4 regions of the Streptomyces sp. NBC_00654 genome follow, and region 1 is predicted to be linked to each of the others. Evidence: riboswitches for the same ligand, from Rfam matches in the RefSeq annotation. Region 1 holds a riboswitch; each other region holds the start of a gene.
What was found. Region 1 has a riboswitch for cyclic di-AMP ahead of OHA98_RS05790 (C40 family peptidase). Riboswitches for the same ligand answer to the same signal wherever they lie in the genome.
Positions count from the first base shown of each region.

Region 2: another riboswitch for cyclic di-AMP. It lies ahead of OHA98_RS37680 (M23 family metallopeptidase); the one in region 1 lies ahead of OHA98_RS05790 (C40 family peptidase).
Region 3: another riboswitch for cyclic di-AMP. It lies ahead of OHA98_RS17235 (LysM peptidoglycan-binding domain-containing protein); the one in region 1 lies ahead of OHA98_RS05790 (C40 family peptidase).
Region 4: another riboswitch for cyclic di-AMP. It lies ahead of OHA98_RS34675 (transglycosylase family protein); the one in region 1 lies ahead of OHA98_RS05790 (C40 family peptidase).

Region 1 is NZ_JAPEOB010000001.1:1,303,460-1,309,057, reverse strand. It holds gene OHA98_RS05800 (M23 family metallopeptidase) at 1-642, shown strand, start outside; gene pcrA (DNA helicase PcrA) at 785-3,223, opposite strand; cyclic di-AMP (ydaO/yuaA leader) riboswitch at 3,495-3,641, shown strand; gene OHA98_RS05790 (C40 family peptidase) at 3,640-4,809, shown strand; gene OHA98_RS05785 (hypothetical protein) at 4,875-5,228, opposite strand.
Region 2 is NZ_JAPEOB010000003.1:1,159,014-1,164,611, forward strand. It holds gene OHA98_RS37670 (PrsW family intramembrane metalloprotease) at 1-292, shown strand, start outside; gene OHA98_RS37675 (aldo/keto reductase) at 364-1,308, opposite strand; gene OHA98_RS37680 (M23 family metallopeptidase) at 1,529-2,560, opposite strand; cyclic di-AMP (ydaO/yuaA leader) riboswitch at 2,572-2,724, opposite strand; gene OHA98_RS37685 (PP2C family protein-serine/threonine phosphatase) at 3,080-4,252, opposite strand; partial or broken gene OHA98_RS37690 (TipAS antibiotic-recognition domain-containing protein) at 4,476-4,660, opposite strand; tRNA gene OHA98_RS37695 (tRNA-Met) at 4,763-4,836, opposite strand; gene OHA98_RS37700 (FAD-dependent monooxygenase) at 4,890-5,598, opposite strand, start outside.
Region 3 is NZ_JAPEOB010000001.1:4,023,276-4,028,873, forward strand. It holds gene OHA98_RS17230 (FAD-dependent oxidoreductase) at 1-1,272, opposite strand, end outside; cyclic di-AMP (ydaO/yuaA leader) riboswitch at 1,732-1,917, shown strand; gene OHA98_RS17235 (LysM peptidoglycan-binding domain-containing protein) at 1,921-2,805, shown strand; gene OHA98_RS17240 (GMC oxidoreductase) at 2,993-4,636, shown strand; gene OHA98_RS17245 (carboxymuconolactone decarboxylase family protein) at 4,638-5,117, opposite strand; gene OHA98_RS17250 (dihydrodipicolinate reductase) at 5,114-5,598, opposite strand, start outside.
Region 4 is NZ_JAPEOB010000003.1:534,716-540,313, forward strand. It holds gene eno (phosphopyruvate hydratase) at 1-869, opposite strand, end outside; gene OHA98_RS34675 (transglycosylase family protein) at 1,226-1,960, opposite strand; cyclic di-AMP (ydaO/yuaA leader) riboswitch at 1,964-2,144, opposite strand; gene OHA98_RS34680 (transglycosylase family protein) at 2,435-3,406, opposite strand; gene OHA98_RS34685 (cytochrome P450) at 3,551-4,987, opposite strand; gene OHA98_RS34690 (tetratricopeptide repeat protein) at 4,984-5,598, opposite strand, start outside.

The DNA.
Region 1 (5,598 bases):
GGCGGACTCGGCGAGACCGAGAAGCGGCAGGACGACACCATCTCGATGGCGGTCGCCGACCCCAGCACCGTCAAGCCCGTCGCCGCGAACAACAAGCTGGACACCCAGCTCGCCCGGCTCAGCGCCGATGCCGACGACTTCCGGGACCGCGCCAGCCGCACCCAGGAGCGCATCGACCTGAAGGAGCGGCAGGCCGCCGAGAAGAAGAAGCGCGCGGAGGAGGCGGCACGCCGTGAGGCGCTGCGCCCCAAGTTCGTCCTGCCGGTCAAGCAGCACGGACTCAGCGCCTACTACGGCCAGGCGGGCGTCAACTGGATGTCCGTCCACACGGGCATCGACTTCCCCGTCGGGTACGGCACTCCGGTGATGGCCGCGACCGACGGCACCGTGCGCACCCAGTTGAACAGCGCCTACGGCAACATGGTGATCGTGACCATGGCCGATGGCACCGAGACCTGGTACTGCCACCTCAGCAGCACCAGGATCCGCTCGGGCCCGGTGAAGGCCGGTGATGTCATCGGGTACGCCGGGGATTCGGGCAACTCGACCGGCGCGCACCTGCACTTCGAGGTCCGGCCCGGCGGCGGCTCGGCGATCGACCCGCTGGCGTGGCTCCGCAGCCACGGACTCAACCCGACCTGAGCGGCCCAGGGCCGGGCGTCCCCTCGGGCCGAGGGGATTCCGGCCGGGAAATCCACGACACGCCCGGGGGGCGGGACGGCCGAGGCCGCCCCGCTCCCCGGGCGTTCTCCGTCTGCGGCCTCTCGGCCCGCAGCTCCTCGGCCTACAGCTTCTCGACCGGCGCGTACCGCAGGAGCAGCTTCTTGGGCCGCTCGTCGCCGAAGTCCACCGTGGCCTTCGCCTGGTCCCCGAAGCCCTCTACGGCCGTCACCGTGCCCAGACCGAACTGGTCGTGCGTGACCCGGTCCCCCACCACCAGCGTGACCACCGGCTTGTCCGAGCTGCGACGGGTCGCGAAGCCGGACGGGCCGGAGCGCGAGCGGGACGAGGACAGCGAGGACGTGATGCCCGAGGTCGGACCGGCCGGAGCCGCCATCGGCCCCTTCCGCTTCCACTCCAGGTGCTGGTCCGGGATCTCCTCCAGGAAGCGCGACGGCGGGTTGTACGAGGGCTGGCCCCAGGCGCTGCGCATCGCGGCCCGGGTCAGATAGAGCCGCTCACGGGCGCGGGTGATGCCGACGTAGGCGAGCCGCCGCTCCTCCTCCAGCTCCTTGGTCTGGCCGAGGGCCCGCATGTGCGGGAAGACGCCGTCCTCCATCCCGGTCAGGAACACCACGGGGAATTCGAGGCCCTTGGCCGTGTGCAGCGTCATCAGGGTGATGACGCCGGAGCCGTCCTCGTCCTCGTCCGGGATCTGGTCCGAGTCGGCGACCAGCGCGACCTTCTCCAGGAACTCGGCGAGGGTGCCCGCACCCTCCTCGTCGCCGCGCTCCTGCTCGAATTCGAGGGCGACGGCGGCGAGCTCCTGGAGGTTCTCGATACGGGTCTCGTCCTGCGGGTCCGTGGAGGCCTGGAGCTCGGCGAGATAGCCGGTCCGCTCCAGGACCGCCTCCAGGACGACGGCCGGTCCGGCACCGGACTCGACGATCGTGCGCAGCTCCTCCATGAGCGTGTTGAAGCGCTTCACGGCGTTGGCCGAGCGGGCCGCCATGCCGTACGCCTCGTCGACGCGGCGCAGCGCCTGCGGGAAGGAGATCTTCTCGCGCAGCGACAGCGCGTCGATCATCGCTTCGGCGCGGTCGCCGATGCCCCGCTTGGGCACGTTCAGGATGCGGCGCAGGGGGACGGTGTCCTCGGGGTTGGCGAGGACCCTGAGGTAGGCCAGGACGTCCCGGACCTCCTTGCGCTCGTAGAAGCGCACTCCGCCGACGACCTTGTAGGGCAGCCCGACGCGGATGAAGATCTCTTCGAAGACACGTGACTGGGCGTTCGTCCGGTAGAAGACGGCGACATCGCCGGCCTTCGCGTCGCCCGCGTCCGTCAGCCGGTCGATCTCGTCGGCGACGAACTGTGCCTCGTCGTGCTCGGTGTCGGCGACATAGCCGGTGATCCGGGCGCCACTGCCGGCGTTCGTCCAGAGATTCTTGGGGCGGCGGCTCTCGTTCCGCTCGATCACCGCGTTGGCGGCGGAGAGGATCGTCTGCGTGGAGCGGTAGTTCTGCTCCAGCAGGATCGTGGTGGCGTTGGGGTAGTCCTCCTCGAACTGGAGGATGTTGCGGATGGTCGCGCCCCGGAAGGCGTAGATCGACTGGTCCGCGTCACCGACGACACACAGCTCGGCGGGTGCGTCCGCCTCGCCGGACGGGCCCACCAGCTCGCGCACGAGGGTGTACTGCGCGTGGTTGGTGTCCTGGTACTCGTCGACCAGGACGTGGCGGAAGCGGCGGCGGTAGTGCTCGGCGACATCGGGGAACGCCTGGAGCAGGTGGACCGTCGTCATGATGATGTCGTCGAAGTCCAGGGCGTTGGCCTCGCGCAGCCGTGCCTGGTACAGCGCGTATGCCTGGGCCAGTGTCTTCTCGAAGCCGTCGGCGGCCTGGCCGGCGAAGGTCTCCTCGTCGATCAGCTCGTTCTTCAGGTTCGAGACCTTGGCCGTGAACGACTTCGGCGGGTAGCGCTTGGGGTCGAGGTCCAGATCGCGGCAGACCAGGGCCATCAGCCGCTTGGAGTCGGCGGCGTCGTAGATCGAGAACGACGAGGTGAAGCCGAGCTTCTTCGACTCGCGGCGCAGGATCCGTACGCACGCGCTGTGGAAGGTCATGACCCACATGGCGTTGGCGCGCGGGCCGACGAGCTGCTCGACACGCTCCTTCATCTCGCCCGCGGCCTTGTTGGTGAAGGTGATCGCGAGGATCTGGCCGGGGTGCACACCGCGCTCCGCGAGCAGATGGGCGATCCGGTGGGTCAGCACCCGGGTCTTGCCCGAGCCGGCCCCGGCGACGATGAGCAGCGGCGAACCGGCGTGCACCACGGCGGCGCGCTGCTCGGTGTTCAGCCCGTCGAGCAGCGCGGCGGCGTCGATGACCGGCCGCGGGGCACCGTCCCGGTAATAGCCGTCGCGGGGCGGCGGGGGCGCGTCGAAGACGCCCTCGAAGAGACCCTCCGGCACCGCTTCGGGTGCGTGGTCCTCGGGAGGCGGCGGGGGCCCTTCCTCCGAGTGCTGGAGGCCGGTCAGGAAGCTGTCGTCAAAGAGGCTGCTCATCGCTTGACGAGTCTAGGCCGCCGCACCGACAGTCCGTGGCCGCATCGGATACGAGGGCGGCCGGACGGGCACGTACGGAGACCGGGCACCCACACCGCGTAGGGGAAGGGCGGCGGCGCCCGGTTCCCGCGGGCCCGATTCACCGAGGTCACGAAAATGTATCGGGCATATCGAACATCAACCTTCACAGCGGCCCCACGGGTGGCTAGCGTGCTCGGTCGGGCGCCCCGTACCCCCTTGCGGCGAACCACGCCGAGCGGACGCCCCCGCCGAATCCGTACTGCCCGACGGCAGCCCGGGACCGGGGACCCACCAGCGGTACCGGGGTGAACCGGCCCTTCCCCACGGGGCCGTAGGGCAGCCTTCCGTTCCGCCCGAACCCGACAGCCAACCCGGCAGGCGGTCCACGGAAGGAGATGCCGGCCTTGGCCTCGCATCGCAAACCGCGTACGAAGGTGCGCACCACCACTCCCGCCGTCGGGCTGACGACGGCGGCGCTGGCCTCCGTCACGCTGCTCTCCACGCAGAGCGCGACGGCCGCGCCCGCGGAGCCCAGGCCCGGGATCGAGGAGGTCCGGAAGAAGGTCGACGACCTCTACCGGCAGGCGGGCACCGCGACCCAGCAGTACAACGAGGCGAAGGCGGCCTCCGCGAACCAGCGCGCCGAGGTCGACGCCCTGCTCGACGATGTGGCCAAGCGCGCCGACAAGGTCAACGAGGCCCGCCGCGCCCTCGGGAACTACGCGGCGGCGCAGTACCGCACCGGCGGCATCGCGCCCACCGCGACGTTCTTCCTGGCGGACGACCCGCAGGCGTACTTCGACCAGGACCAGCTGATGGACCGGATGACGAGCCAGCAGCAGAAGGCCGTCGCCGACTTCCGCGAGCAGCAGTCCGCGGCGGCGGTCAAGCGCACCGAGGCGGTGAAGAGCCTGGAGACGCTCACCGAGTCGCAGGCCACGCTGCGCACCAGCAAGCAGAGCGTGCAGACCAAGCTGACCGAGGCGCGCACCCTGCTGTCGACGCTGACCGCCCAGGAGAAGGCGCGGCTGGCGGAGCTGGAGCGCGAGAAGAAGGCCGAGGCCAGGATCAAGGCGGAGAAGCTGGCGCGTCAGCAGGCCGCCGCCGAGGCGGAGGCCGAGCGGAAGGCCAAGGAGGAGGCCGCGAAGGAGCCGGACTCCGGGAGCGGCACCGGTGGCGGGACGGACACCGGATCGGGGCCGGACAGCGGCTACGCCGCCAAGGCGGAGAAGGTCCTCGCGTTCGCGCGCGGCCAGATCGGCAAGCCGTACGTCTGGGGCGCGACGGGCCCCGCCTCGTACGACTGCTCCGGGCTGACGCAGGCGGCGTGGAAGGCGGCCGGGGTCGACCTCCCCCGTACGACCTGGGACCAGGTGAAGGTCGGCACCCGGGTGGCCACGGCGGATCTGCGCCCCGGGGACCTGGTCTTCTTCTACGACGACATCAGTCACGTCGGCATCTACAAGGGCGACGGCATGATGATCCACGCGCCGAAGCCGGGCGCGAACGTGCGCGAGGAGTCGATCTACTACATGCCGATCTACGGCAGCGTGCGCCCCGCCTGACCGCGCGACGCCCCGGACGGCCGGTGAAGGCCGTCCCGGGGCGCTCCGGGACGGGACCGGCCGGCTCAGGTCCAGAGGGTGGCGATGAAGATGTTGGCGACCGTCAGACCGCCGACCGCGGCGAACGCGCCCTTGTCGACCTTCTCCTCGTCCCGCTTGATGTAGACGAGCGCGAGGATGACGACCAGGATCAGCAGCTTCACGCCGATCTTGATGTTGTTCACGGTCTGGTCGTCGGCCTGGTTGAGCCCGACCAGGGCGACGCCGGTGACCAGCATGGTCAGCGCACCGTGCAGCATGGCCGGAACGAATCGCGCCGTGCCCGCGCCCATCGCCTTCATCTGGGTCAGGAAACCTCCCAGCAACGAGGCGATGCCGATGATGTGCAGGGCGACGAAGATATTGATGAGTACGTCCATGGTCCCGCAGCCTAGGGCCCTGCCCCGAACCGCGGATCGCGGCCCTGGCCGTAGCACCACCTCACAGCCAGGTGTAGCGTTCTTGGCTCGTTCTTACGGATTTCGCCCGGACCTGCACGAATTGCCTGACTCTGAGGCAGTATTTCCGGTCATTCCGGCACAGCGAAACGCCACATGCGTGCAATAGCTGTCATGTCGACTCTTTTCCGCGCCCCGCGATTAGCGTCCCTCCCAGGTGATCGGCTCTCCAGCGCCGCCCGTACCGGGCGGCACCCGCTCACCCCGCCGCGAGGTCCGGCGGTCGGCCGCTCCCCCCGTGGTGGCCGGCCCACCGGGCCTCGCGTGCCCGTCGGCAGCCCCCGGCGGGCAG
Region 2 (5,598 bases), on a different contig from region 1:
GGCCCACGCGACCGGCCGACTGCACACGCACCCCCGCCGCCCGGCCGCGCCGTACGGCGGGCAGTTCCCGCAGCAGCAGCACCCGCACGCGTACGCATCCCCGGGCCCGTATCCGGGGCCGTATCCGTATCCGGAGCCGTATCCGTACGCGACGCCGGGTCCGCAGCGGTACGGGCACGCGGGACCGCCGTACGCGGGTCAGTTCCCGCCCCAGCAGTACGGGCCCGCACCGCACGCGACCCCGCCCCAGCAGTACGGCGGCGCCAACCCGTATCTGCGTCCCCCGCAGTAACCGGGACGGCACGCGCCCCGGCCCGGTCGGCGGGACCGGCCCACCGCGTGCCGGACCGGTCCCGCCGTGGATCAGGCCGACGCCTCGGTGAGCGCGGCGATTTCCTGGTCCGTCAGGTGCAGGCCGGCCACCGCGACCAGCGCGGACAGCTGCTCGACCGTGCGGGCGGAGGCGATCGGTGCGGCGACGGTCGGCCGCGCGGCCAGCCAGGCCAGGGCGACCGTGGCGATCTCGGCCTCGCGCTCCCGCGCGATCGTGTCGAGCGCCGCCAGCACCTTGCGGCCCTGCTCCGACTCCAGGTGCCGGCCGGCGCCCTCGGCCCGCGGGCTGTCGACCGACGTACCCGGACGGTACTTTCCGGTGAGGAAGCCCGAGGCCAGCGCGAAGTACGGGACGGCGGCGAGCCCGCCGCGGGCCGCGGTGTCCTGGAGGGCGCCCTCGTAGGTGTCGCGGGAGACCAGGTTGTAGTGCGGCTGGAGGGCGACGTAGCGGGCCAGGCCCTCGCGCTCGGAGAAGTCCAGGGACGCCTGGAGCCGCTCCGGGCTGATGTTGGAGGCGGCGATCTCACGCACCTTGCCGTCCTTCACCAGCCGGTCGAGGGCCGTGATGATCTCCTCGACCGGGACGGTCTCGTCATCGAAGTGCGTGTAGTACAGGTCGATGTGGTCGGTGCCGAGCCGGCGCAGCGACTCCTCGGCGGCGGCCCTGATGGTGGTGGCGGAGAGCCCCTTGTACGAGGGGTGGGCACCGACCTTGGTGGCGACGACGATGTCGGACCGGTTGGCACGCGAGGCGAGCCACTTGCCGATGACGGTCTCCGACTCGCCGCCCTCGTTGCCGGGGACCCAGGCGGAGTAGGAGTCGGCGGTGTCGATGAAGTTGCCGCCCGCCGCGGCGTACGCGTCCAGCACCGCGAAGGACTGTGCCTCGTCCGCCGTCCAGCCGAAGACATTGCCGCCGAGGGCGAGGGGGAAGACCTGAAGGCCGGAGGAACCGAGCGGGCGCAGAGAAGTCACAGAAGTCATGAAGAGTTCAACGAGAGCACCCGGGGGCGCTATTCCATGACAGCGGACCGGCAGCCCTGACGTCGGGGGGTGTGCGTCAGGGCTGCCGGGGTTCGGGGGCGCCCGGTGAGGGCGCGGGGGGAACGCGGCGCTGGGGCAGGGGAAGCGCGGTGCCGGGGCGGGACTCGGAGCCTGCCGGGTGGCCTCCGGCCGGAGGTCACCCAACGGGTTCTCAGACCGTGAGCCCCTTGCTGCGCAGCCAGCTCATCGGGTCGATGGCCGAGCCACCCGGGGTGCGGACCTCCAGGTGGAGGTGGGCGCCGGTGACGTTGCCGGTGGCGCCGACACGGCCGATGGTGTCGCCCGTGCTGACCTTCTGACCGGCCGACACGTTCATCGAGGACTGGTGGCAGTACCAGATCTCCGTGCCGTCATCGAGCACCAGGACCGTGCGGTAGCCGTACGCGCCGGAATATCCGGCGGACTTCACGGTGCCGCTGTGCACGGCCTTGACCGGGGTGCCGCTCTGCGCCGCGAAGTCGAGGCCGGTGTGGTGGCCGGAGGACCACATCGTGCCGGACTGACCGTAGGTCGAGGTGATGCTGTACGAGGACGTCGGCAGCGCGTAGCTGGCGGCGAGCTTGGCGAGGCGCTCGGCCTCCGCCTTCTTCTTCGCCGCTTCCTCCGCCTTCTTCTTCTCGGCGGCGGCCTTGGCCTCGGCCTTGTCCTGCTGCTTCTTGGCCTCGGCGGCGGCCTTCTCGGCTGCCGCCTTCTCCTCCGCGGCCTTGGCCTCGGCGTCGGCGCTGGCCTGCTGCTGCTCGGCCTGCTGAAGGATGCGGGCGCGCAGTGCCTCGCCCGGGTCGGTCGTGCCCTGCTCCGCCTCGGCGTCGGTGATACCCGCGGAGGTGAGCGGTGCGGTCGCGACCGGCTTCTTGTCCTCGTCGTCGGACAGGAAGGAACCCACGCCGGGAAGGGACTTGGCGTCGGGGAGACTGGCCGCGAGGGAATCGGGAAGAGATATGGAGACCGGCGGCTTGCTCTGCGCGGTGGCCATGCCGCCCGCTCCGACGGCCGCGATGACACCGACCCCGAGGACGGTGGAGCTACGGGCGAGTCCCCGCTGCTTGGCTACGCGGTGCCTGCCGCGCACGGGCCGGATGGACTCCTCGGTGGGATTCCATTCCTCCCAGGTCCTGTCCGAGTCACCGAAGTTGCCGGTGGCGAAGGGTGACGGGGCCTCGGGGGCAGGCTTGTTGGACGCCACGTGGGCGCACTCCTTTCCTTCCTTCTCGCCTACCGGGTTAGCTGACGGGTTCGGAGCAGGAAGGTCTCCTACGGGCCCCTCCGCCTCTGACGAGACGCAGGTGTCCGATTCACCCCATGTAGGTGGTTCCCCGGTTCCCTTGCGGGATTCGGCGCTCGCGCACGGTGCCGCCTCTTGCGACGACTGGGACGACCGCGCTGCGTTATCGAACGTTAATAGACGGACGGGTCCTATTCCAAGCTCTTCCCAGTGATCGTTCGCGACTTCGGCCTGGACTTACGTGATGCAACCATCCCGAATCGGACGAGCAGAGCACGATTTGATCACTACTTGATTTCTGACATTGCATCAAATGTTATGCGGAGCGGTGTCCTTCGATTACGTACGGTGGTATCGCCCGGCAACCGGCACGCGCTCCAACCACGGATCCCGTCCACACGTCCGTCCACACGTCCGTCCACACATCCGTCCACACATCCGTCCACGTCCCCGTCCGCACCTCACGCCCGCACGTCCCGCTCATTCATCGCCCCGGCCCACGATCCTCACGGTCGTCCGGCGCTCCGGCTGTCCCTCAGCGGGCCTTCCCACCGCGAGAAGTGCCATGTCGTCAGTGGACCGGCCGCCGGTGTGCAGCCGGACATCGTCGGTGAGCGCGGAGAGCAGTTCCTCGGGCCCGGGGAAGATCCGGCCCCGCAGCCGGGCCGCCGGATCGTAGAAGGCCCCGGACGCGTCCCGCGCCTCGGAGAGGCCGTCCGTGAACAGCAGCAGCGTCGCCCCCGGCGGCAGACCCCACTCGTCGGCCCGGTCCGGCCACGCACCCAGGTTCATCCCGAGCGGCAGCGCGGGCACGGTCGGCGACAGCACCTCCAGCGCTCCGTCCGCGTGCAGCAGGATCGGTTCGGGGTGCCCCCGGTTGACGATGCGCAAGGAGAGGGAGCCGGGCGGGATCTCGACGAGCACCGCCGTGATGAACCCTTCCATCGCGTCGAGCCCGCCGCGCCGGGTCCCCTCCCGTGCCAGCGCCCGTTCCAGCCGCTGGGCGACCCCCTCCAGCGAACGCTCCTGCTCGGCGGCCTCCCGGAACGCCCCGATGATCACCGCCACCGCCTCGACCGCGTCGAGCCCCTTGCCCCGTACGTCCCCGAGCACCAGACGTACGCCGTGCGGGGTGTCCGCCACGGCGAACAGGTCACCGCCGACGAACTCGTCCGCCTGGGCCGCCTCGTACCGTGCGGCGACATGCAGTCCGCCGATCCGGTCGTCCGGGGTCGGCAGCACGGCCCGCATGGCGGTCTCCGCGATGAAGCGCGCCGAGGCCAGCTGCTCGTTGCCGCGCCGCACGACACCGTTGATGACGAGGGCGAGCACCGAGGCCGTGAGCACGGTGATCAGTTCGGTGACCGGAGCGGCCCGGGTCAGCGTCCCCGCGTACAGGTGCAGAGCGAAGACGGCCAGCACCGAGGCCACGCCGGTCCGGACGGTGCTGGCCAGACTGAAGAACGGGGCGGCCATCAGCGGTGCCGCCACGAACAGCGGTACGGCGGTGAAGGTCGGCGGGGTCCCGACGTCGAAGAGCAGCCCGCCGCCGATCATCAGGGCGGGCAGCGCGCGTACGAACCGGCGGGCCCCGACGCCTCCGGCCGGCCCCCGGCCACCATGGCGGGCCGGGAAACCGAAGGAGGGGACCACACGCCCGCGCACCGGGAAGGCCGACCGCCAACGGCTCCGGGCGCGGGGCAGCCCGGCAGGTCTCCCGCGCCGCCTGTCCCGCTTCCCCACCTGTGCACTCCTGCCCGGTCCATCCACGGCTGCGGACGGTACCGCGCCCCGTCCAGGCTTGCCGGAGCCGCGCCGTGCGGCGACTCCTCATCGGCCAAAAGAGGGGAGCGTGCGGGGCCGGGGCCTCCGGAGGTCAGTCGGAGAGCCGGAGTTCCGCGTAGATCGTCAGCGCATCCCGTACGAAGGCGGCGGTGCCGTCCCCGTACCGATCGTAGTTCTTCGCGAAACGCGGATCGGCGGCATACATCTCCTCTGCCCCGCCGCGCCCAGCGAGCGCCACCACCGGCCGCCGCGCTCGTACGCGTCACGGCCCCTGCGGATACGGCGGATACGGCACCCATGGACCCGGTGGATCCGGCACACGGTCCGGAAACGACTCGGGCCCGGCACGCTGTATGCGTACCGGGCCCGGTCCTTCAGTAGCGGGGACAGGATTTGAACCTGCGACCTCTGGGTTATGAGCCCAGCGAGCTACCGAGCTGCTCCACCCCGCGTCGTTGAATGCAACTCTACGGCATGCCGGACGCACTCCTGACCACCTGGCACGTCAGACCTCCAGCACGATGGCGTTCTTGGCCCGGTCGAGAGCCTCCTCGGACGCGGGAGAGCCTGCCTCGCCGCGCCCCTCGACGAGGGCCTGGTTGACCGTGACGAACGGACGCATCCGCTCCTCGTACCGCGCGAACGCGAGCGTGTGGTCACCGTCCGCCCGCGCCAGTTCGTCCGCCAGCACCTGAGCACCGACCAGCGCCAGGCCGGTGCCCTGCCCGGAGAGCACGGACGCCCCGTACCCGGCGTCGCCCAGCAGCACCGCCCGCCCCCGCGACCAGCGGTCCATCCGCACCTGGGCCACGGCATCGGCGTAGAAGTCGGGCGCCTCGCGCAGCGCCTTGAGCAGCCGGTCGCTCTCCCAGCGCAGCGGCGCCATGTGCGCGGCGACCAGCGCCCGGTACGCCTCCTGGGTCCGGGCTTCCGGCCCGAGCGGCCCGCCCCCGAAGCCGAAGGTGACCCGGAGCTCGGTGTTGTCGCGCACCGGATAGATGCCGTACCCGGCCGTCCCCTCCCGGAGCCACACCTGCCAGTTGTCGAGGCCCAGGAAGTTGTCCGCGCCGAAGATGGCGATGTGCATGTCCAAATGACGGATGAACCGCTCCTCGGCGCCGAAGGCCAGCCGCCGCACCCCCGAGTGCAGCCCGTCGGCTCCCACCACCAGGTCGAAGGTGCGCGGGGCGGCGTGCTCGAAGGTGACGCGCACC
Region 3 (5,598 bases), 2.7 Mb from region 1:
GTCCAGGCGGTGCCAGCCCTCACGGGTGGTGTAGCGGACTCCGCGCTCGTCGAGGAAGGCGACGACGGCGTCCGGCTCCGGCTGCGCCGGGGCGGGGAGCCGGCCCTCGGCGCGGTCCTCCAGCAGGCAGGCGACCGTCTCGTTGGCATCGCCCTTGGTGTGACCGATCAGGCCGACCGGCCCCCGCTTGATCCAGCCCGTGACGTACACCGAAGTCATCGGCTCGTCACCGGTGATGACGCGTCCGGCGGCGTGCGGGACGGTGCCGGAGCCCACGTCGAAGGGGAGCTTGGGCAGCTCCTGCGAGTAGTAGCCGACGGCGCGGTAGACGCTCTGCACGTCCCAGTCGGTGAAGGAACCGGTACCCCGGACGTTGCCGGTGCCGTCCAGCTCGGTGCGCTCGGTACGCAGACCGGCCACGCGGCCGTCCTCGCCCAGGATCTCGACCGGCGACTCGAAGAAGTGCAGGAACAGCTTGTGCGGGCGGTCACCGACATCGCGTATCGCCCAGTTCTCCAGCGTGGAGGCGACCATGTTGGCCTGCTTGTTGCCCCGCCGGGTCTCGATGGAGCCCGCGTCGTAGTCGATGTCCTCGGGGTTGACGATGACCTCGATGTTGGGCGAGTGGTCGAGCTCCCGCAGCTCCATGGGGCTGAACTTGGCCTGGGCGGGGCCACGCCGCCCGAAGACGTGCACCTCCAGCGCCTTGTTGGCCTTCAGGCCCTCGTACACATTGGCCGGGATCTCCGTCGGCAGCAGCTCGTCCGCCGTCTTGGCGAGTACACGCGCCACGTCCAGGGCCACGTTGCCGACACCCAGCACGGCGACCTTCTCCGCCGTCAGCGGCCAGGTGCGCGGGACCTCGGGGTGCCCGTCGTACCAGGAGACGAAGTCGGCCGCTCCGTAGGAGCCGTCCAGACCGGCGCCGGGGATGTCGAGCGCGCGGTCGGCGTCGGCGCCGGTGGAGAAGATCACGGCGTCGTAGAAGGACCGCAGATCGTCCAGGCCGATGTCGTTGGGGTAGTCGACGTTGCCGAAGAGCCGCAGCTGCGGCTTGTCCAGCACCTGGTGCAGCGCCTTGACGATGCCCTTGATCCGGGGGTGGTCCGGGGCCACGCCGTAGCGGATCAGGCCGAAGGGGGCGGGCATGCGCTCGAACAGGTCGATCGACACACCCGGGTCCTGTGCGGCTTCGGATTTCAGCAGCGCGTCCGCTGCGTAGATCCCGGCAGGACCGGCTCCGACGATGGCGACGCGGACGGGGCGTGTCATGGCGTGTTGTTCCTTAGGGCGGACGAGCGCGGGCAGGGTACGGCGAACAGCAGAGGTAAGGCTTGGCTTACCAGTCTCCAACGCACACGTTAAGCCCTGTCGCGTCCGGACGTCGGGCCGGGGTCCCGCGGAGCCTCCCGCCGGCTCACCCCGAGAGTTCGAAATGGGCGATTTGGGCGATTGACCGGAATTGGTCCACCCCTTCATAAAAGATCATTCAGGCTGTTTGCCGGTTTCGCGCCTCGCGCAAATCGCCCTTATCGGACTCAGTGGTGAGCGTCACGTTCCGGACCCCGGACGCCGTGGCGCGCCGCCCGGTTCCCTTCTGCGCCGGGGAATCTGACTTCGCGTCGTGAGATTGCCGACAGGGATTTCCATCAATTGATCTTGCGCAGGAAATGCGATCCGGAATTCAGGGCTTGTTCCGATCAAGATTTCTCGCCTACGGTCACCGTCAATCCGGATGGAACGCCTAATCCTGCCGCCGTCCGGCAATCGAACCTACTCACGTACGGCAGGAGCGGGGGACCCAGGTAAGACGCCGGTCCGGTATCCGGACCGGCTGGGGTGAAGTCGCATTCGCGTGCGGCCAGGCAGCTCCAGCCTGAACCCGACAGCTCACCTCGCAGGCGGCGGAGAGGATTCACCATGCCCGAAACGGGCAAGTACCGTCGTTCCACGTCCGCCCGTCTGACCCGCGGTTTCATCGCCGTGGGCACCGGCGGAGCCGCCCTTGTGCTTCCGCTGGCCGGTGCGAGCTTTGCCTCCGCGGCACCCGCGCAGCACTCCATCACCGCCGAAAAGGCCGTGGCGCCGACTGCCGTATCCGTCAAGGAAATTGCCGCGCAGCGGGCGGATGCCACGACCCATTCCGTGGTCGAGGGTGATTCGCTTTCCAAGATCGCCCGCAGTTATTCCCTCGGTGGTGGCTGGCAGAAGCTGTACGACGACAACCGAAAGGCCGTCGGCGACAATCCCGACCTGATTCACCCCGGCCTCAAGCTGTCGATCGGATCCAAGGCGCCGGCGCAGCCCGAGTCCACTGCCTCCTCGTCCGACCGGAGCGAGGGAGGCGACCGCGCCGACCGCTCGCAGCGCACGAGCGCGCAGCCGGGCGCCAACGGCTCCGCCGCCGACACGGCCACCGGTACGGCTACCCAGGCCGCCGCCACCGGTACCGTCGCCGTCGCGGCCGAGCAGCCCACGGCGTACACGAACGACCTCGACGGCTGGATCAAGGAGTCGCTGGCCGTCATGGCCGAGCACGGGATCCCCGGCAGCTACGAGGGCATCCACCGCAACATCATGCGCGAGTCCTCGGGCAACCCGCTGGTCGTCAACAACTGGGACTCGAACGCCGCCGCCGGGATCCCGTCCAAGGGCCTCCTCCAGGTCATCGACCCGACCTTCCAGGCCTACCACGTGCCCGGTACGTCGATGGACAGCCTCGACCCGGTCGCCAACATCACGGCCGCGTGCAACTACGCCGCCGACAAGTACGGCTCGATCGACAACGTGTTCGGGGCGTACTGACACCCGTCGGTGTCGGGAGTGAGTGGCAGGCCGACGGGCGGTACGGAGTCGCAGGGCTCCGTGCCGCCCGCCGGCTTTTGCCGGGGCGGCCTTGAGCCGGACCGTAAGTTACCCGTCAGTGTGTAGTGACTTACTACGCATTCGACAGTAGAACCTGTTTCACTCTGTCGAGAGTGAGGGATGTCACATGAGTGACACTACCATGCAGGATGCGAGATCCAAGGGCGTCTCGCGTCGAAGGTTCCTTGCAGGAACAGGTTCTCTTCTTGGGGCCGTGACCCTGGCGGGCCACCCGGCCTCGGCCAGGGCGGAGGCCGGGGTGGCGCCCGCCGGGATCGATCCCGGCGCCCATGTCCCGGCCCTGGTGATCGGCACCGGATACGGCGGCTGCGTCGCCGCGCTGCGACTCGCCGAGGCGGGCGTGGATGTCCATATGGTCGAGATGGGGATGGCCTGGGACACCCCCGGGCCGGACGGCAGGATCTTCGCCAACACGACCAGCCCGGACCGCCGTTCCTACTGGCTGCGGACCAAGACCAAACAGCCGCTCAGCAACTTCCTGGGCTTCCCGATCGACCGGAACATCCCGCGCTACACCGGGATCCTGGACGCCGAGGAGTTCGGCGGCATCACGGTCTACCAGGGCCGCGGCGTCGGCGGCGGCTCGCTGGTCAACGGGGGGATGGCCGTCACCCCCCGGCGCGAGAACTTCGGCGCCATCCTCCCCACGGTCGACGCCGACGAGATGTACGGCACCTACTACCCGCGCGCCAACGCCGGGCTCGGGGTCGGCACCATCGACCCTGCGTGGTTCGAATCCGCCGACTGCTACCAGTACGCCAGGGTCGGCCGCAAGCACGCCGAACGTTCCGGCTTCCCGTTCCTCTTCGTGCCCGCCGTGTACGACTGGGACTACATGAAGCAGGAGGCGGCGGGCACCGTCCCGAGGTCCGCGCTGGACGGCGAGATCCTCTACGGCAACAACTACGGCAAGAAGTCGCTGCAGAAGACCTACCTGGAGCGGATCGGAGCCACCGGCAAGGTCTCCGTCTCACCGCTGCACAAGGTCACCTCGGTCGCCCCCGCGGCCTCCGGCGGCTACACGGTCGTCATCGACCAGCTCAACACCACCGGGGACACCACGGCCACCAAGTCCGTGACCGCGGACCGGGTGTTCTTCGCCGCGGGCAGCGTCGGCACCAGCAAGCTGCTCGTCATGCTCAGGACCACCGGCGCCCTGCCCCGCCTGAACAGCGAGGTCGGCAAGGGGTGGGGCGACAACGGCAACGTCATGTGCGGCCGGGCCAACCACATGTGGGACCCGACCGGAAAGCTCCAGGCGTCCATTCCCACGGGCGGCATCGACAACTGGGCCGCAGGCGGAGCGTTCGCCGAGGTCGCCCCGCTGCCCACCGGGATCGAGACGTACGCCTCGTTCTATCTCTCGATCACCAAGAACCCGAACCGCGCCGAGTTCGTCTGGAACGCGGCGACGGGCAAGGTCGACCTGAGCTGGCAGACCGCCTGGAAGCAGCCCTCCATCGACGCCGCCAGGACCATCTTCGACAAGATCAACAGAAAGGAGGGCACGATCTACCGGACCGACCTCTTCGGCACCTACAAGATCTGGGGCGATCACCTCACCTACCACCCGCTCGGCGGCGCCGTACTGGACAAGGCCACCGACAACCACGGCCGCCTGCACGGCTACCAGGGCCTGTACGTCATCGACGGAGCCCTGATCCCCGGAAACACCAGCGTCAACCCGTTCGTCACCATCACCGCGCTGGCCGAACGGAACATCGAACAGATCATCGCCACCGACCTGTGAGTCAGTGACCGGGCAGCGCGCACACCGTGTCGAGGCCCAGGACGTGGTTGAGCCGGCCGAACACCAGCCAGGAGCCGATGCTCATCGTCAGCTCCACGATCTCCAGCTGGCTGTAGGCCGCGCTCATCCGCGTCCAGAACTCCTCGTCGAGCCCATGGTGGTCCAGGGAGTACCGCTCGGCGTACTCCGCGGCCAGCCGGGTCCGGACGTCGAACGCGTCGGTGGTGCGCCATGCGGCCACCGCGTCGGCGAACGAGTCCTCGACCGTCTCCCCGTCCCGCTCGGTGCGCCAGTCCAGACAGAACGCGCACCCGTTGATCTGGGCGATCCGCAGCCGCGCGGCTTCGAACTCGCGCAGTCCCAGGGTCGTGTGGTCGTACACCGACATCGAGAAGCCCGCGGCGGCGATGCCGATCCCGGGGACCATCTCCCCCCACACGTACGCGATCGCGTCCTTGCCTTCGGGAATGTCGATGTTCATCGCTGTCTCCTTCCGAGCTTGCCGGCTGCGGGCCGCAGCGGGACGTCGAGTGCGTCGTACAGTCCGGGTTCCGCGTCCACGAGCCAGTCGACGGCGCCCACGAGCCGGCCCGCCGCGGTCGCGTTCCCGCCCGCCGACCGGTTCTCGCCCTCGTCGGTGGACTCGATCGTGACCTCGATGCGCGGGCGTCCCTCGATGACCACCCGGTGCGCGCCGTCACCGTCGGGAGGCGCCGGCCAGTGCGGTGCGCAGGAGGGGTGGATGCGCGTGACGTGTTCGATGACGATGCGGGGCTCACCGCCGACGATGCCCTGCACCTCGAACCGCACCGCGCCCTGTGTGCCCGCCCCGAACTCACCCATCGTCCTGGTGGTCACCGAGGTCTCCAGCGGACACCGGTCCACCGTCTCGCGGATCCGGTCGAGTTCGACGCCCAGTGCCCTGGCCATCAGCCGGATCTGTCCGCCCCACACCATGGTCG
Region 4 (5,598 bases), on a different contig from region 1:
TCGTCCTCGTACAGCGGGTCCTCGATGGAGACCAGCGGGTACGCGGAGACGAGCTCCTCGTAGTACTCGGTCATCTCGGCGGCCGAGCGGGACTTGCCCTCGAACTCGTAGCTGCCGTCCTTGTAGAACTCGGACGCGGCGACGTCGAGCGCGAGCGCGATATCGCGGCCGGGGACGTAACCGGCCTCCTTGATGGCCTCGACGATGAGGTCCAGGGCGGCGCGGTTGGACTCCAGGTTCGGGGCGAAGCCGCCCTCGTCACCGAGTCCGGTGGACAGGCCCTTGGTCTTCAGGACCTTCTTCAGGGTGTGGTAGATCTCCGCGCCCCAGCGCAGGGCCTCGGAGAAGGACTCCGCGCCGATCGGCGCGATCATGAACTCCTGGATGTCCACGTTGGAGTCGGCGTGCGAGCCGCCGTTCAGGATGTTCATCATCGGAACGGGCAGCAGGTGCGCGTTCGGGCCGCCGAGGTAGCGGAAGAGCGGCAGGTCGGACGCCTCGGACGCGGCGTGGGCGACGGCCAGCGAGACACCGAGGATGGCGTTGGCGCCGAGCGAGGCCTTGTTCTCGGTGGCGTCCAGGTCGAACATCGCCTGGTCGATGAGGCGCTGCTCGGTGGCGTCGTAACCGACGAGCTCCGGGCCGATCTGCTCGATGACGGCGAGGACGGCCTTCTCGACGCCCTTGCCCTGGTAGCGGTTGGGGTCACCGTCGCGAAGCTCAATGGCCTCGAACGCACCGGTGGAGGCGCCGGACGGAACAGCAGCACGTCCCGTGCTGCCGTCGTCGAGGCCAACCTCGACCTCGACCGTGGGGTTGCCCCGGGAGTCGAGGATTTCCCTGGCTACGACGACGTCGATGGACGGCACGAGGCATCTCCTTCTGGGATATGACGCTGGTTGTGCAGGGTCACTGTGGCCTTGCGACACGAGCCTAACCGGCTCGGCCCCGTGGGGCGGCCGACCGCCCGTCTCCTGGGACGAAAAAGGACCCAAGGGCCCGCATACCGGGAGGAAGGTCAAGAAATTTACTGGCTGGTAACTACAGAAGTTGAACGCACGGAGCCGGCCGCGCAGCCAAAACACCCCGGCCCGGCGCGCACGGGGGGTGAGCGCGCCGGGCCGGGGGCGGAGCCGAGGGAGATGCCGCCGGACGTCCCCCTCGGAGGGAGGAGAAGCCGTGATCCGCTTCGGCCGGAGCGGGAGCGCTCCGGGCCGGGCGGGGACTACTTCAGGTGGAGCTGCTGGCCCGGGAAGATCAGGTCGGCGTCCTGGACGATGTCGCCGTTGAGCTTGAAGACCTTCTGCCAGCCGCCCTTGACGCCTTCCTTCTCAGCGATCTTGCTGAGGGTGTCGCCGGACTTCACCTTGTACTCGCCGTCGCCCTTCTGGACCTTCTGACCGGTCGGGGTCGTCACGGTCTTGGCGGACTCGGCCTTGGGGGCGGCCGGGGCGGTGCGCTGCTCGCCGCGGGAGGCGGGCTGCTCGGCCTGGCGCTCCTGCTGCTTCGGCTGGGCCTGCTGCTTCGGCTGGGCCTGCTCCTGCTCGGCCTGGCCGGAGCCGGTGTCGACACCCGGGTCCACACCGTCGTTGGTCAGACCGCCGGCACCGGCGCAGGCCCAGGCACCGGGGCCCTGCATGTCGAGGAGCTTCTCGGCGGTGGCGATCTGCTGGGACTTGGTGGCCAGGTCGGCGCGGGCGGCGTACTGCGTACCGCCGGCGGCTGCCCAGCTGGACTGCGAGAACTGCAGACCGCCGTAGTAGCCGTTGCCGGTGTTGATGGACCAGTTGCCACCGGACTCGCACTGGGCGACGGCGTCCCAGGTGGAGACGGAGGCGGCGGAGGCGCCGGTCGCACCCATCAGCGGGACGGCGACGGCGGCACCGGCGACACCGGCGAGCGTGGCGACACGGACGGCCTTGGACGGGCGGCGGTGCTTGCCCTTGCTGTTACGCAGCATGGAACTTCTCCTCACCGACGCCTACGAGGTGAGCTGTCGGGTTCGGGCCAAGTGAGTTGCCCGGCCGCGTGTCCTAGCACGCGACTTCACCCCAAGCCGGTCCTGATCGCTCTCGTACGGGACGAGTCGACCGGGCCCGGCGCTTACCTGGGTCCCCCGCTCCTGCCTACGGCGCTTTACGCGTCTGTTCCCTTCGACCGACGGCAGGATTCGGCGTGACGGTCGACGGGGCCCGCGGTGCGAGCGGTTCCGACCGTAAACACAGGCAACCCCCACATTCAAAGATGGACATACCGGTCAATCGGGCCTTACTTGCCATCAACAGAGGAACGTTTCCGCAGGTCGGGGGCGATATGGGCGGACCCGGCGGACGAGACACGCCAGTTGAAGCAAAGAGACCCATGTCTCACTTACGCATAAGTGGACATAGGCCTCTGAACTACCCCGGATTTCGGGGCGTTTTCCCGAATTGGATCAGTTGGCGGCGGCGCCCTCGACATCGCCGGAGGGGGCCGCGTCCGGGCTCAGCTCCAGGCTCTGGCCGGGCAGGATCAGGTCCGGGTCCACCCCGACGGCATCCTTGTTCGCCTCGTACAGCGCGGTCCATCCACCGGGGAGTTTCTGTGCGTCAGCAATCGCCCAGAGGCTGTCGCCCGGCCGGACGGTGTAGTCGCCGCCGACGGGTGCCGTACCGCCGTCGCGCGCCTCGCCCTCGCCGCGCGAGGCATGCCGGCCGGACTCGCGCCCGCCGTCCCGGTCCGCGGCCCGGCTCTCCTCGGGGGCCGGCGTACCGCGGTGCTTGCCTCCGGTGCCGTCCGTGCCCTTCGGGGCGTCAGGCGCCGAGGAGCCCTCGGGTGCGGGCGCCTTCGGGGAAGGGCTCGCGGGCGGCGCGGAAGGGCTCGACGAGGGGTCGGCCGCCTCGCCGGAGGCGTCGTTCCCGCCCGGCGTACCACCGCCGTCGGCTTCGTCCGCCGTCCCGTCCGTCCCGCCGTCCGGCAGTCCGTCCGCCGGCGCCATATCCGAAGGGTCGGCGGAGGGCGCGGGACCCGGGTCGACGCCCGGCAGCGAGCTGTCCGTCGCGAGTCCGGAGATCACCGCGCAACTGGGCCAGGCCTTCGGACCCTGGTCGCCCAGGACCTTCTCCGCCACGGCGATCTGCTGCGAGCGGCTGGCGAGGTCGGCCCGGGGCGCGAACGCCGTGCCGCCGTACGCGGACCAGGTGTCCTGCGAGAACTGGAGCCCGCCGTAGAAGCCGTTGCCGAGGTCGGCGCTCCACATGCCGCCGCTCTCGCACTCCGCGACCCGGTCCCAGGTCGAGGCCTCGGCGGCGTGCGCACCGGCCGCGCCGAGCAGCGGGATCGCAATGGCCGATCCCGTCACGCCCGCGGCGACGACGATGGCGGGTGCCTGGCGAGGGCGGCGGTGTCTGCCGTTCGCGGAGCCCATGGGGTTTGCCTTCCGTGCGACTGACTGGTGTGGGTACTGAGGTGACCGGCGAGTCACGTGACGCCCCGTTCGAGGCGTTGAACGGTGAACCTAGCGGGACTCGAACGTGTGTCACAAGTCGATGCAGCGCAGATCACGTGAAAGTCACAGAGTTGACGCAGCGTCACTTCTGTTGTGCCGCCGGCCCGGCTCGAACTCCACCGGCAGCGTGCGCAGTCCACGCATGATGAGACCTCCGCGCCACCGCAAATCGGTCGGTTCTCCCGCAAGTCGCAGCTCCGGAAGGCGTCGTAGCAGCGTCGCGATCGCCGCCTGCCCCTCCAGCCGGGCGAGCGGCGCTCCCAGGCAGTAGTGGATGCCGTGCCCGTAGCCGAGGTGCTGATTGTCACGCCGTGCGAGGTCGAGCGTGTCCGGGTCGTCGAACCGTTCCGGGTCCCGGTCGGCCGCGGCGAGCACGACGAGCACAGGATCACCCGCGGCGATGTCCCGCCCCCCGAGCGTCAGCGCCTCGGTCGCGAAGCGCCAGGTGGCCAGCTCTACCGGTCCGTCGTACCGCAGCAGTTCCTCGATGCCCGTGGCCAGCAGCTCCGTGTCCCCCGCGTCGAGCGCGCGATCGAGGAGCGCCCGCTGTTCCGGGTGGCGCAGCAGGGCGTACGTACCGTTTCCGATGAGGTTGACCGTGGTCTCGAATCCGGCGAAGAGAAGGATGAAGGCCATCGCGGCGGCCTCGTTCTCGGTGAGGTGCTCGCCGTGGTCGCTCGCCCGGATCAGACCCGAGATCAGGTCGTCGTCCTCGCCCTCGGCCCCCAGGCCCTCCCGCTTCCGGTGGATCAGCTCCGCGAGATAGCCGCGCATCTTCTTGACCGACCGGGCCACCCCGCCGCGCGGGCCGCCGCCGTGGCGGATCATCATGCCCGCCCAGTCCCGGAAGTCGTCCTGGTCCTCGCGCGGAACACCCAGCAGATCGCAGATGGCGTAGATGGGGAGCGGGAAGGCGAAGTCATGGATGAGGTCCGCCTTCCCCTCCTCGATGAAGTTGTCGATGAGGCGGTCCGTCAGCTCCTGCACGCGCGGCGCGAACTCCGCGACCCGGCGCGGGGTGAACGCCTTGGAAACGAGCCGGCGCAGCCGGGTGTGGTCCGGCGGGTCGATGTTCAGCAGATGCGTCATCAGCTCCGCCTTGCGCTCCCCCGGGATGCCCGTCTTCCCCTTGGCGTGCGCCGGCTCGGCGTGGTGCGCCGGGTTCTTGGAGAGCCGGGAGTCGGCGAGAGCCTGCTTGGCGTCCGCGTACCGCGTCACGAGCCAGGCCTCGACCCCGCTGGGCAGCGTCGTCCGGTGCACGGGGCTGTGCTCACGGAGCCATGCGTAGGCGGGGTACGGGTCGGTGGCGAACTCCCAGGTGAAGAGTTCGGGGGCGGGGGGCGCGGGCGCGGGGGCCGTGTCTCCGAAGGCGCCGGGGGCGTACGGGCAGACGGGGGCGGGCGCGGGGGCGTCGGCGGGGGGCTCGGCTGCGTCGGAGTGCGCGGGCGCGGGGGCGTCGGCGGGAGGCTCGGCTGCGGGCTCGGCGGGGCTGGCGTTCACCCCTCGACGTTATCCGGCCGCTCCTCACGGGCCGCCCGCAGATCGGCGAGCGCCTGCTCGGCACAGTGGTGTCCGGCCTCGACGGCCTTGCCGAACCACTCCTCGGCCTCGGCCTCGTTGCCCTCGTCCTCCAGCATCACCGCGAGTGCGTAGGCCGCGTTGTAGTCGTCCATCCCATGGCTCCGCTCGAACCAGTGCCGCGCCTCCTCCGTCTTTCCCCGGCCCTGCAGGAGATGCCCGACGTTGCAGGCCGCACTGGAGTTCCCGGCCTCCGCGGCCTGCCGGTAGAGGCGTTCCGCCTCCTCCTTGGCGCCCGCCTCGTCACGGATCAGCGCCAGATTGTTCATCGCCCTGGCGTCGCCCTGCGCGACGGCCTTTCCGTACCACTTCTCCGCCTCCTCCGGCTGCTCCCAGTCGTGGAGCAGCGAGCCGACCTGCCACGCGACATTGGCCTCCTGCCCGCACGCGGCCGCCTTCAGGTACCACTGCATGGCGGAACCCGTGTGCCCCTGCCCCCGGTGGAGGTCGCCCAGCCGCTGCGCCGCCGGGCCGTCGCCCGCCTCCGCGGCCTCGGTCAGCCAGAACTCCGCACGTTCGGCCAGTACGGAGCC